Linked DNA regions of Prochlorococcus marinus subsp. marinus str. CCMP1375. The protein of the gene in region 1 interacts with the protein of each later gene in a pairwise test. Links are inferred from orthologs where the notes say so. Each region holds a gene or a part of one and is shown on either strand. Other genes may lie near its edges.

Region 1 (8,279 bases):
TGAAAATTAATCCAATACCAATAACGAAATCGGGTAACAATTTTTTAGGACCTTTAATTGGAAATTCTGTTGGATTTCCTTGATGATAAGCCAAGCAATATTTTTTCCAAGGACAGCAACAACATTTTGGGCTTTTGATTGTACAAACTGTTGAGCCAAGATCCATAAGCGCTTGATTAAAATTTCTAGGTTCGTGATTATCCAATAACAAATCACTTAATTTCCAAAGCCTTGCAGAATCTTTGGACAATATTTTCTTACTCCCAATCAACCTGGCAAGGATTCTTTTTACATTGCCATCCAATAAAGATGCGGGAACATTAAACGCTGAAGAAATGATACTAGCAGCTGTATTTCTACCAATGCCAGGTAAGGCTATCCAACTATCTATATCACTAGGCCACGAATCTGGATCTAAGGAATCAGCATGCCCAATAATATCAAGCAATTTTTTTGATGCTTGATGCATCCTATGTGCCCGAGAATAATAACCAAGACCCTGCCAAAGCAATAACACCTCATGATCTAAAGCATGCGCGAAATCTGGCAAAATAGGAAAGGTTCTCATCCATTTTTCCCAATAAGGCAAAACAACCTTCAATTGGGTTTGTTGGAGCATTACCTCAGCAACCCAAATAGGATATACAGGCAATTTTTCTTGGATTTTCGGCACATTCCCATCACTTTTGACTTTCCAAGGAATCCAATGTCTACCATTCAATTTGAACCAATTGAGAAGAGAAGATCGCATATCTTCTATCTGGTTCATGCTCTCAAAAACTTCTAACGCATAATTATCTTGACTAACACGAAAACCCATTTTTCAAACTGGAATAAATTGGAAGTTGCTTGGAAAAAAGAAGGAACTGAAAACAACGAGCCTTTTTCAATTTTGTTAATTCATGGTTTTGGAGCTAATAAAGAACATTGGCGAAAAAACCAAACTATTCTAGGAACAATTGCGCCATGTTATTCAATTGATTTAATTGGGTTTGGAGAAAGTAGTCAGCCACCTTCAAAGCTATTGGGGGAAAAAAAAACAAACAACAATTTTTGTTATAACTTCGACAATTGGGGCGAACAAATTGCAGATTTTTCACGTTCAATTATAAAGAAACCTGTTTTATTAATTGGTAATTCCATTGGTGGAGTCATTGCTCTAAGAGCAGCTCAAATTTTAGGTAATCATTGTAAAGGTGTTATTTTAATTAATTGTGCTCAACGTTTAATGGATGATAAACAACTATTAAATAAGCCAGTTTGGGAAAGATCTATAAGACCTATACTTAAATTAATAACTAGGCAAAGGTGGCTAAGTAGAAACTTGTTCAAAAATGCGGCAAGGCAATCATTTATTAAAAAAGTTCTTCAAATAGCCTACCCAAGTGGTAAAAATATCGATGAAGAGTTAATTAATATGCTTTATAGACCTACTAAGAGGGCAGGAGCATCAGAAGCATTTCATGGTTTTATAAATATATTTAATGATTACTTAGCACCTGAATTAATGGAACAACTTTCATTGCCTGTTTATTTAATATGGGGAAAAGATGATCCTTGGGAACCAATTGCCGAAGCAGAGAATTGGTACTCTTCTATTAAATGTATTCAATCAATAACAATAATCAAAGAATGTGGGCATTGCCCTCACGATGAGAACCCTGAAGAAGTCAATCCTGTTTTAATCAAGATTATTCAACAGGCTACATAGGCTTCAACTTGATGACCATACTGCCGTAAGCCTTTCAGACCATCTCGTAAAAGATTTCTAACTCGATCTCGACTAATGCCAAGCATCCTCCCAATACCAGTGAGTGTCATAGGTTCTTCACCATTAATTCCAAACCGCATCCTTAAAACCCTGTTTTGCAACTCAGGCAACTTTTGCAAAAGAACTTCTAAATCACCTTTCATACAATCCAGCTCAATTTGCTGATCAGGTAAATCAGTATCAATAGCTAACAAATCCAATAAGGAAGTATCTTCACCATCGCCAACTTTGGATTCAAGACTAACTGGTTGACTTGCCCTAAACATTAAATCTTTTACCTCTTCAACTGGGATTTCGACATAAGCAGAAAGTTCTTGCATAGTTGGTGTTCGTTCCAAATGCTGACTTAACTCTCTCTGACCTTTCTTTAATTTATTTAAAAGCTCAGTAATATGAATTGGTAAACGTATAATCCTACTTTTTTCAGCAATAGCTCTTGTGATTCCTTGTCTAATCCACCAATAGGCATAGGTAGAAAATTTGTATCCTCGAGCAGGGTCGAACTTTTCCACTCCACGCACCAAGCCAATTGTTCCCTCTTGAATTAAATCCAAAAGTTCCATATTTCTCTTTGTATATTTTTTGGCAACACTTACAACTAATCTCAAGTTGGCGGAGACCATTCTCTCTTTTGCGCGAACACCACGCTTCAATCTCTTACTAAGCTCTCGAACTGAAATTCCAGCATCTATTGCTAAGTCTTCTTTTGAGGGTTTCTTTCCATTAGTGCTTTCAAGTTCTCTTTCCAATTTTTCCAAAGAGATAAGCTCTTGAACTTGACGTCCTAAAGTTATTTCTTGCTCATTAGTCAAAAGAGGAACTCGACCTATATCTCTTAGATAAGATCTAACTAAATCAATTTCAGTAGCACTCTTTTTTGCAGGAACAATCAAAGGATTGTAAGAGGACATTTCTTAAAAACTGGCTGAATGAAACTCTATTGAGTTTTGTAAAGAATATCATTAAGAACTGTAAAGCACAAAAAAATACTTGAAAAAAAGTTTTTTTTAGGTGTAAATACCTACTCCAGAGTTTAATTCGCCATGCTCGAAAGAAGCCATGAAGCAGTTTTCAAATAAATCCATACGCCTGCCACATCAGTTGCGGTCGTAATAAATGGAGCCGACATTAGTGCAGGGTCTAGCCCCATTCGATGAAATAACAAGGGCAAAGAAGCTCCAGCAGTTGCCGCCAAAGTAGTTATACACATGAGACTTATTCCAACAGCAGTGCCTACTAAAGGACCTTGACCTTGCCACCAAGCAAATGGAACAACAATTAAAAGCATTAACAATCCCAGCAAAGCACCAGCAATAGTTTCCCTAAAGACAGCTTTAAGCAACCCAAGAGTCTGGATTCGCTGAGTACTTAATCCTCTTATAACAACTGTTGAACTCTGAGCACCAACGTTTCCTCCAGTGCCAATTAACAAAGGTATAAACGCTGCTAACAAAACAACCTGTTTCAATACATCATCGTTAGTTGCAATTACTTTGGTAGTCAATCCATTAGCAAGAACCAAAACAACAAGCCAAACAACTCTTCGACGAGCTACTGCAAATAAATTGCTTTGAAAATAATCATCCTCATCTCCAGCTTGTACAGCACCCGCCGCATAAATGTCCCTCGTAGCCTCTTGCTCTATTACATCAATTACATCATCAACAGTCACAATGCCAACCAAGCGTTTTTCTCGGTCCACAACTGGTAATGCTAAAAAATCATATCTTTGTATTGCTCTAGCAACTTCTTCTTGATCAGTATCAGTTTGTACATTTACTACTTCTCGAGTCATTACATCTCCAATTCTGCTTTCAGGATCTGCAGTCACTAAATCTCTTAATGACAAGATCCCAGTTAAATGTCTCTCTCGATCAGTAACGTAAAGGCTATAAATAGTTTCTGTATAAGGCGCTCGACGTCTAACAATTTTCAAAGCCTCAACTGCTGTGTGAAATTCCTTTAAATCTATAAACTCGGTGGTCATTAGACGTCCAGCAGTTTCTGCTTCATAGCCCAACAATTCCGCCGTCACACGTCTTTCATCAGGGCTTAATTCAGCTAGCAATCTACGAACAACTTTTGCTGGTAATTCATCAAATAATCTCACTCTGTCGTCTGGTGACATCCTTTCGACCAATTCAAGTACCTCACCAGAGCGAAGACGATCAAGAAGACTTTGTTGTACTGCAGGATCTAAGTATTCATAAACTTCTATAGCTTCATTTTTGCTTAGCAATCGAAATGCTAATGCCTGCAATATTAAAGGAAGATTACCAATCGATTCTGCAATATCTACAGGCTGAACTGGCTTCAGTAAAGTCTTGACTCCATCATAATTTCCTGCAGAAAGCATTGCTTCCAACTGTTGAGTCACCACCTCTGCAATTTGAGCTCCAGTCACAGAGGCTTCACCATCAATAGGTGCACCTATCCCACCTTGATTCATTGGCGCACCAAACAGGCTTAAATATTTTATGACTATTGAGGTATAAATAAATGTCGAATTTTTCTACCAATCCAAAAAGTCACGCTTAAAGCAGTAAACCCTCCAAGCAAATTAGAACAAATTAAGCCAGCTGCCTTCCAGAAGAAACCAGTTCTAAACAAGTCAAAGACATCAAGTATCCATCCACTAAAAGTTGTAAACGAACCACAAAAACCGATCACAAGAAAAAATTGTATGCGCGAACCAGCTCTCAAGCCAACAATCAATCCAAGTAATGCCGCACCAGAGATATTTACCCAAAAATAATTATTTAGTTTCCAACGTAAAATAGCACCTAATATTGAACCAACAATAAGAAGAAATATCTTATAAAGTTGTTTAGATTGAATATTTAATTTGCTATGCATTAAATAAATGAGATCCTAAAGAAATAAATATTATGCCAAGACCTATTGAAGTAAAAGTAAAAAGAAAAAGTTCCATCCATTGCTGATCAACAAATAAATAGTAAATCTCAAGAATTAATGACGAAAAAGTGCTAAAACTTCCTAAAAAGCCTACACATAATAATAAATATAATGGCTGATCATTATTTATATAATGTATATAATTCTGCTTCGCCAAAAAAAAACCAAGTAGGAGACATGCACTTGAATTTACTAATAAAATGCCCCAAAGATTATGCTTATTTCTAAATAAATTATCGGATATTTTCATTCTGCAAATTGCGCCAGGTACAGCACCAAATGCAACTAGAAAAAAAGACTTATAAGTACTAAGCCCATCAAACACTAATCCAACCCCTAGCAACTTCCTGAGTAGAAATATCATCCAAGTTATAATTCAACAATTTCACTTGAGCCCAACTTTCTCCTTCTTCATTTTCCCAAATTCTCAAAATTTTCAGAGGGGTGCCTACTTCAAGATTACGTAAAGAAGAAGCTTTTAAAGAAGGGCTAGATAATAAGAAACAGGAATCTCCAGCAAAATAAAATCCTTTAGATTGACTATAAACACATTCATTCTTATTTCGATTAGCACCTCCTGCAGGTAGAGCAATAGGTGCAACTAAAGCAAGTATTAGCAAACACCCCCAACGAAAAAAAAATCGCATATCTAACCTTTAAATATCTAAAGAAGCCATGTCAAGCTCAACACTGTGGGTTTCTATGAATTCTCTTCTAGGAGCCACTTTATCGCCCATGAGAATAGTAAAAATTCTGTCTGCTTCTAAGGCATCTTCAATTTCTACTCTTTTCATCATTCTCGTTGAAGGATCCATAGTTGTTTCCCACAATTGTTTTGGCATCATTTCCCCTAAACCCTTAAACCGCTGAATAGTGTAATTAGCTTTCTCCCCAAAACTAGTGATAGTTTTCTGTAAATCTCCTTCGTTATAACAATAAGTATGATTCTTTCCTCTTTCAACTTTATAAAGAGGAGGACACGCAATATAAACATAGCCACCTTCTACTAATTCTTTTTGATAACGATAAAAGAAAGTTAATAATAGTGTACGAATATGTGCTCCATCAACATCTGCATCAGTCATGATGACAACTCTATGATATCTTAAATTCTTGAGTGAAAAATCCTCGCCTTTAATACCTAATCCAAGCCCAGTAATTAAAGCCTGTATCTCAGTATTTTTGTATATCTTTGCATCATCAGTTTTTTCAATATTTAATATCTTTCCTCTTAAAGGAAGAATAGCTTGAAATCTTCTATCTCTTCCTTGTTTAGCAGAACCTCCAGCCGAATCACCCTCTACTATATATATCTCTGACTCTGATGGATCTCGTGAGCTACAATCAGCCAATTTACCAGGCAAAGTAGTACTTTCAAGAACACTTTTTCTACGTACAAGTTCACGTGCACGTCTTGCAGCCTCAGCTGCATTAAAAGCTTGAATAGCTTTCTCTAAAATTAAATCAATAACTGAAGGATTAAATTCTAAATATTGTGCTAAGGATTCCCCTACAAGGCTGTCAACAATTCCTCTAACTTCAGTATTTCCTAATTTAGTCTTAGTCTGACCTTCAAATTCAGGTTCTGGGACTTTAACTGAAAGAACAACTGTCAGTCCTTCTCTAATATTTTCACCTGCAAGATTTGAATCACCATCTTTACGCTTACCTCTCTTACGAGCAAATGAATTAAGTGTACGAGTTAATACAGTTTTCAACCCTTCAATATGAGTTCCTCCATCAACTGTACGAATATTATTTGCAAAGCCAAGAATACTATCAGAATATGCATCTATGCACCATTGAAGAGCAGCTTCAACTTGAACACCTTCTTTCTCAGAATTGACATATATGATCTCTGGATGTAATGCATCTTTTTCAGAATTCATATAAGCAACATATTCTTTGATACCTCCCTCATAAAAGTAAACTTCTTCATAAGCTTTTTCTTCTTTATCAGAAACAGATTGACGTTCATCGCGAAAAACTATCTTGACTCCGCCATTTAAATAGGCCAATTCTCTCAATCTTGACGACAAGATTGAGTAATCAAAAACAATTCCAGTAGTAAATATGTCTGTATCAGGCTTAAAATTTACTTTGGTTCCTGTCAATTTCTTTTCAGATACTGGTTGTTTTGTAGAGCGAAGATTTCCTATAGGGGCACCTCTTTCAAATCTTTGATTATGAATATGGCCTTGCCTCCTAACAGTTACTTCAACCCATTCACTAAGCGCATTTACTACCGAAACACCAACACCATGCAACCCACCAGAAACTTTGTACCCGCCACTTCCAAATTTTCCTCCTGCATGCAAAACAGTCAAAACTGTCTCTAATGCACTTTTACCCGTCTTTGGATGAACATCAGTAGGAATACCACGACCATTATCACTAATAGATGCTGAACCATCACTACAAAGAACCACAACTATTTCATTGCAATGACCTGCCAAAGCCTCATCAACAGCATTATCTACAACTTCATAAACAAGGTGGTGCAAACCTCTTGGACCTGTAGATCCTATATACATACCTGGCCTTTTCCTGACCGGCTCCAATCCCTCAAGTACTTGAATCTGTTCAGCTCCATAAGCAGCTTGAACTTTTTGAACAGTGGAGTCTTCTCTCATTCGACTAATAAATACCCAGGAAGGTTGTTGTGAAACAATTTATTTACCAGAAACCTCACCTGGCAAGTTCAATTTACCACTGCTTTCCCAGAAAGGCTTGAAAGAAATGGCTAACAAAACAAAAAACATTTGAAAACAACAACTCACTAACCTCTTCATCTTTTTTGCTCATGCAAAACCCAAAACCATTGGTAATAGTTTTGCTTGGACCAACAGCAAGCGGGAAAACTGATCTAGCTATACAAATAGCCAAAAAGATAAAAGTAAGTATTCACAATATTGATTCACGTCAATTATATAAAGGAATGAATATTGGTACTGCTAAACCAACGATAGAGCAGCAAGAAGAAATAAAGCATTATCTACTAGATCTTAAAGATCCTAATAACCCCATCACATTGCATGAATTCAAAAAAGAAGCAGAGTTGAGCCTAAAGAATATTTTTAGCAAAGAAAAGTGTGGCTTTTTGGTCGGCGGAAGTGGCCTCTATTTAAAATCTCTAACAAGTGGTTTATGCCCACCATCTGTTCCAGCACAAGAAAAACTCCGGAAAGAGTTTAGAAGACTTGGACAAAAAGAGTGTCATCAAATACTGAAAAAATGTGATCCCATTGCTTGGGAAAAAATTTCCCCTAGAGATTCTATTAGAACAATAAGAGCATTAGAAGTTTTCTATTCCACTGGACAGACAATAAGCTCATTAAAAACTTTAAAGCCTCCTGACTGGAATTTATTAGAGCTAGGGTTAGATCCAAGAAATCTTCAACAAAGAATTGCTAAAAGAACAAAAATATTGTTCCAAAAAGGTCTTATTGATGAAACTAAAGCTTTAATTCATCAATATGGAGAAGATCTTCCTTTGCTACAGACAATTGGATACAAAGAAGCTTGCACAGTAATAAAAGGCGAATATTCAATTACAGAAGCAATCGAAATCACAACCCAACGAACGAATCAA
Region 2 (6,176 bases), 580 kb from region 1 along the record:
TAGTGTCGTATCAAAAATAAGAACTCGGCCTGGATCTTTGGCCATAAACTTTCCTATTTAATTAATTAATGTTTTTATTCTAACTATATTTCTATAACATCCTAAATTCAATGAACCTGTTTTTAGAACTTGGCAAAAGGCAAACTAGCCATAGTCCTCCACGCTCACCTGCCATACGTCAGGTCGAAGGTACCCGGCTCTTTAGAAGAAGACTGGTATTTTCAGGCACTTATGGAGTGTTATTTACCTCTATTAAAAATTCTTGAAGACTCTGCCAAGGCGAAAGATTTAAATCCAAAGCTGACTATTTCACTTTCTCCAACACTTCTTTCTCTTCTCAATGATGAAGAATTAAAGACAAGATTCCCAAAATGGTTAAAAGTTAGATTGAATTTGCTAACGAGTGTAGAAAGATCACAAAAAGAAGCAGCAGATTTCTTAGCCAAGAATATAAATATTCAATTAGATAATTGGTCAAACTGTGAAGGGGATCTAATAAAAAGATTTTCAAATTTAGAAGACTTACAAGTATTGGATATTCTTACTTGTGCGGCAACACATGGATACCTTCCCCTGCTTAGAGAAAATATAGAATGTGTTAACGCTCAATTATCAACAGCTGTAAGAGAACATTTTCGTTTCTTTGGGAAAACACCACAAGGAATTTGGCTTCCTGAATGCGCTTATTACGAAGGTTTAGATAGTTTAATGAGTCAAAATGGTCTTCGTTATTCAATATTAGATGGTCATGGTATTTTGCATGCAAAACCTAGGCCAAGATATGGAATATATGCACCTATTTGTACAAAAAATGGTGTTGCATTTTTTGGTCGAGATAGTGATTCAACACTTCCAGTTTGGTCTTCCAGGCAAGGCTATCCTGGAAACGGAGAATATAGAGAATTTCATCGAGATCTAGGTTGGGATCTTCCTTTAGAGATACTAAATAAAAATGGAATTAAGGAACCTCGGCCACTTTGCTTAAAGCTTAATAAAGTAACTAGTCAACAAACATCACTTAATAAAAAAGATTTTTACAAACCAGAAGTTGCAGCAAATACAGTTAGAAAACATGCTCTTGATTATCTTTTAGGAAGGAAGCTACAGCTTCAAAAGCTTTACCAAGCTATTGATCAATCCCCAGTACTAATTGCACCTTTTGATGCTGAACTTTTTGGACATTGGTGGTTTGAAGGGCCTTCCTTCTTGTACGAAATATTCAAACAAGCCAATGAACAAGAAATTGAATTTACAAGATTAAATGACGTTCTTAGAGAAACTCCGAGCATACAATTATGCGAGCCATGTCCATCAAGCTGGGGACAAGGAGGCTTTCACAAGTATTGGCTTAATGCAAGCAACTCATGGTTGATCTCAGAATGGAGTAAAGCAGGGCGAGCAATGATTGAAATATGTAATGTTGGCGTAGAAAAAAAATCAGACCTCAGAGTAATTCAGCAAGCTGCAAGAGAATTACTTCTCTCACAATCTTCAGACTGGAGCTTTATCCTTAGAGCAGGAACAACTACAGAATTAGCCAAAGAAAGAATAAATAGACATTTAAAAAGATTTTGGTCTTTAATTGAGAGTTTAGAAAATAAGGAAACCTTTTCAGAATCAACATTAATTGATTTTGAAGAAGAAGATTCTATTTTCCCTTTAATACAGGCGAATGACTGGAAAACATTAAGTTAATGCCTTCAAGTAATAACAACTCCTATCATTCCTAGCTTTACTTTTAATGGTGAAATAGTAAAAAGCTTTAACATAACTAAAATCAACTCAGGCAAAGGGAGTGTATTTGCCAAAAACCTAGACCAATCTTTTTTAGGGAGTCTGAAGAAAGTAGAAAAGAAACTCCTTAAGAGAGCTTCATCAAAACTCATTAATCTCTTTAATCCAAACTGATATAAGCGATGTCTCTGAATCAATTCTTTAGTCCATAAAACATTCCAGCCTTTTTTTGATAATGCTTCTGAATTTAAAGGAGGTTCAATTGACAATGATTCAGATAATTCTTTAGCAAGATCCGGAGCTCTTCTTAAAAGGGCTCCAACCATATACCCAGATGCAGGGTGGACCATGCTCGCAGAACCCCCAAAAGCCAGTAAAGACTGATTCCTATCAGGTAAAGGAAGGTTCATTGGAAACAAGCAATATTCTTCATGAACAACTTTTGTAATTTGTATATCACGATGAGCAAGCCTTGCCAGCATTCTCTTTTTTAAAGTGCTCCATGAAACTGGAGGAGAGTAAGCCAGTGAAGTTTCTTCCACAAAATATAAATCTTCTCCAAAATCCATTGCATATAAAAAAGAAGGGGGATCTTTTAATTCTTTTTCTGTCAAATGATCAGATCTAAAATCCATGAGAACAAATTGATCTTTATCAACAGGAGGAGAATTAAATTTCCCTACAACCCCATAAGCAGACTGCTTGGCAACAGGACCTTGATTAGGCCTCTTAACAAAAGGACTTCTATGCCCACTCGCATCTATTACAATTCTTGCCCTATAGGTATTACCTGAAGAACAAATGACTTCAGTAATTTGATCTACAAAACGAATATCTTCTGCAGTTTCAATAGCCCAATCAAGTCCTGCACACTTTTCTAAGAGTGCATTTTGAAAAGATGCTTGATCAAAAAGACCATAATCATATTCATGTAAAACTGGATTTGGCTCATTTTTGTCAACATCTTTCCCAAAATAACTAACTGTATTTTGCCAGCGATGTCCTAATAAAGAAGCCATACCTAAAGACTCAAGTTCTTCAGCCCAAATCCCGTAAGTATTAGGCCAAGGTTTTTTAGGAGGATGAGAAGCTAGAGCACTTATATGCAAACCTTGTTGAATTAACTCAGAGGCAATACAAAGAGCCGCAGGCCCTGCTCCCATAACTAATACATCTGAACAATTTTTCAATTTCAATCTTTGGGTGGTGTGTCGGCTCCGGAATCAGAATTGGAGCTCAAAGAATCACTATTGACTTCTTCATCAGCTAACTGAGGAGGAACTAAAACAATCTCAGATAAATGATCGCCTGAATCAAGACGCTGCAACCTAACACCAGTTGCGGCTCTTGATTGCTGAGAAATCTTGTCCGCACTTGTTCGAACAATTACTCCCTTTTCACTAACTAATAACACTTCCTCTCCTTTATCAAGAACCTTTAACCCAACCAATTCATCAGTATCACTCCTGAATTTCATTGCTCTTAGGCCCATGCCAGATCTTTTCTGCAATCTAAATTGAGTAACAGGTACTCTTTTCCCTAATCCATCAGCAGATGCAACTAGTATCCATGGTCCTTCATATTGCCCATTTGAATTAATTGCTTCATCGTCATTAGTACTAGCAATACGATCAGCAAGTTCCTTAGAAAGAACATCCATGCTAACCAATGAATCACCATCTCTCAAATTCATTGACCTAACTCCTCTTGCTGTTCTTCCTAAAGGTCTTAATTCATTATCATTTAAACGAAAATGAATTGTCATCCCTGCCTTTGATCCAATAAGGACACTATCTGCTGAAGAGGCTAATCTTACCCAGCGCAATGCGTCACCATCTTCAAGATTTATAGAAATAAGTCCATTAGCTCTGATTTTGCTAAATGCAGAAACAGGAGTTCGTTTAATAAATCCTCCAATAGTTAACATCAACAAATAATTATCGTCATCAAATGAAGAGACTGAAATCAATGATGTAATTGATTCTTCACGAGGTATTGGTAAAAGTTGAACAACTGGTGTCCCTTTTGCCGCTCTACTGCATTGAGGGACGCGATATGCAGGAACACTATATGAAACTCCTCTAACACTAAAAAGAAGCAAATTATCATGATCATTGCAACTAATAAAGAGTTTTACCTCTTCTTCACCTTGACTTCTTGTCCCAGACTTTCCTCTAGTTCCACGACTTGTAGCTTCAAATTCGTTGACAGGCATTCTTTTTAAATAACCAGTTTCTGTTAACAGAACAACTGATCTCTCATTAGCAATTAAATCTATATCTTCAAGACCACTTCCTAAATCTAAAATCTCTGTTCTTCTAACCTGAGGAAATTTTTCTTTTATACTAATTAACTCTGTTTTAATGATTTCATAAACTCTACTTTTATTAGAAAGAATATCTTTAAAATCACTTATTTTAACTAATAGGTCTTCATGCTCAAGTCTTATTTTATCTGATTCTAAGGCTGTTAGCCTTCTTAATTGCATCTGAAGTATAGCATCTGCCTGAACATCAGTTAGTCCATGGATTTCCTGCAATTGTTTCTTTGCAACAGAAGTATCTGAAGCAGATCTAATTAAAGCAATTATTTCATCAAGTTGATCTAAAGCAAGAAGGAGACCTAATAATAAATGATTGCGTTCTTCTGCCTTACGAAGTAAATACTTTGTTCTTTTTTCTATTGTTATTACTCGAAAATCTAGAAAAACATTTAGCATCCTCAATAATGAGAGTGTAATAGGCTCGCCATCAACTAATGCAAGCATATTTGCACTAAAATTTGATTGTAAAGGCGTTAATTTAAAAAGGTTATTTAATACAACCTGAGGATAAGAGTCCCTTCTTAATTCAACTACTATTCTCATTCCATCGCGATCACTCTCATCCCTTATATCCGATATACCCTCAAGTTTCTTATCATTAACCATATAAGCAATGCGTTCAATCAATGCAGCCTTATTTGTCTGATAAGGCAACTGCGTAATAATAATTGCATCTCTATCAGGCCTCCCAGGTATTTCAAGAGTTTCTATTTCTGCAACACCTCTCATAGTTACAGAACCTCTTCCTGATAAATATGTTTCTCTGATACCACTCCTTCCTAAGATTTGACCTCCTGTGGGGAAATCTGGGCCTGGAATAATTTTCATTATCTCCTGATCATTTAAATCGGGGTTAGCAATTAAGGCCATCAAGCCATCAATCAATTCGCCCAAATTATGTGGTGGGATATTCGTAGCCATTCCAACTGCAATGCCTGAAGATCCATTTAGAAGAAGTTGAGGAATCCTTGCTGGTAATACAGTCGGCTCTTGTTGAGATCCATCAAAGTTATCGATAAAGTCAACTGTCTCAGATTCAATATCTTCAAGCAAGCTATCTTGAGTCAATGAGCGCAACCTGGATTCTGTATATCTCATTGCAGCGGGAGGATCATTATCAATAGAACCAAAATTCCCATGCCCATCAATTAAAGGCATTTGCATAGAAAAGTCTTGGGCCATTCGCACTAAAGCGTCATAAACAGCTGTATCTCCATGAGGATGGTATTTTCCTAGAACCTCTCCAACAACTCGAGCACACTTTCTATAAGGCCTATCGCTAGTCAGGCCAAGTTCATACATTGCATAAAGAATCCTTCTATGAACTGGCTTCAAACCATCTCTAGCGTCGGGCAAAGCTCTACCAACGATTACACTCATCGCGTATTCCAAATAAGATCGCGACATCTCGTTGCGCAAATCTGTCTGAATGATCCGATCTTCTAACTCATCTGGAACTCCACCAGTGGGTTCCGTTGGATCAGCCATGCAAAACACTCTTTCTTATTAGTTCTATTTTATCTCGAAATAAGCTCAATTGTTGGTACAAAATACTAAATTCATTTGTACAATTTGATTTGCCCACTCTTCCTTTTGGGCTAAGGGTTAAGGCTATAGAATTTAAAACAGAAATTCAAGCACTCTATTAAAAGCATAAGATTATAAATTAGCTAAGGCATAGAGTCATATAAACTAATACTATGAGCAGATTTGTCTTCTATAATAAGAACCAAATATAGTACTAGGCAATTAAAATAATTAAGATTTCGCTATGCTTTAGAGCTAAATTAAATATGTTCAATAATTAAAATATAATTAAATTTCCTATAAAACTAATTCATTTAGACATAACTATTAGGTCTTACTATCTCTTTATTACTAGGCCAATAAAAAAATCATTCGAAATTAAAGTAAAGAATAAGTATAATTAATTACTCTTAATTTTAACCAATTAAACCAAATTATATTAAGGGAATAAAAAAAAAGAAATGCTAGAGAATTATTAGAATAAATTATTTAAAATATAATTTTGAAAAGATATAGATTTCAATTATTCTTAAAATGCTTACTTAGGTCTATTCAAACTTGTTTAATAAAAAATTCTATTTTACAGCCAAAA

Evidence for each region.
Region 2: the proteins of gyrB (region 1) and gyrA interact in binary tests that used the Escherichia coli proteins (3 or more experiments, as listed by UniProt). The link is inferred for Prochlorococcus marinus subsp. marinus str. CCMP1375 from one-to-one orthologs.

Annotation. Positions count from the first base shown.
Region 1 is NC_005042.1:1,641,846-1,650,124, forward strand. Bases 4,833-7,831 are described here. They hold gyrB (DNA topoisomerase (ATP-hydrolyzing) subunit B), read right to left. Parts: upstream 7,321-7,831; coding sequence 5,344-7,320; downstream 4,833-5,343. Other genes in these bases: PRO_RS08830 (fluoride efflux transporter FluC), read right to left, coding at 4,833-5,051; PRO_RS08835 (hypothetical protein), read right to left, coding at 5,005-5,334; miaA (tRNA (adenosine(37)-N6)-dimethylallyltransferase MiaA), read left to right, coding at 7,491-7,831. Also shown: 8-oxo-dGTP diphosphatase MutT, read right to left, coding at 1-769; PRO_RS08810 (alpha/beta fold hydrolase), read left to right, coding at 800-1,711; PRO_RS08815 (RpoD/SigA family RNA polymerase sigma factor), read right to left, coding at 1,696-2,682; mgtE (magnesium transporter), read right to left, coding at 2,805-4,220; PRO_RS08825 (fluoride efflux transporter FluC), read right to left, coding at 4,253-4,627; more of PRO_RS08830, read right to left, coding at 4,620-4,832; more of miaA, read left to right, coding at 7,832-8,279. UniProt on the Escherichia coli protein: DNA gyrase negatively supercoils closed circular double-stranded DNA in an ATP-dependent manner to maintain chromosomes in an underwound state.
Region 2 is NC_005042.1:1,064,142-1,070,317, forward strand. The notes cover bases 2,727-5,927. They hold gyrA (DNA gyrase subunit A), read right to left. Parts: upstream 5,546-5,927; coding sequence 2,927-5,545; downstream 2,727-2,926. Other genes in these bases: crtL (lycopene beta cyclase), read right to left, coding at 2,727-2,930. Outside these bases: PRO_RS05595 (2-isopropylmalate synthase), read right to left, coding at 1-45; PRO_RS05600 (1,4-alpha-glucan branching protein domain-containing protein), read left to right, coding at 130-1,695; more of crtL, read right to left, coding at 1,701-2,726. UniProt on the Escherichia coli protein: A type II topoisomerase that negatively supercoils closed circular double-stranded (ds) DNA in an ATP-dependent manner to maintain chromosomes in an underwound state.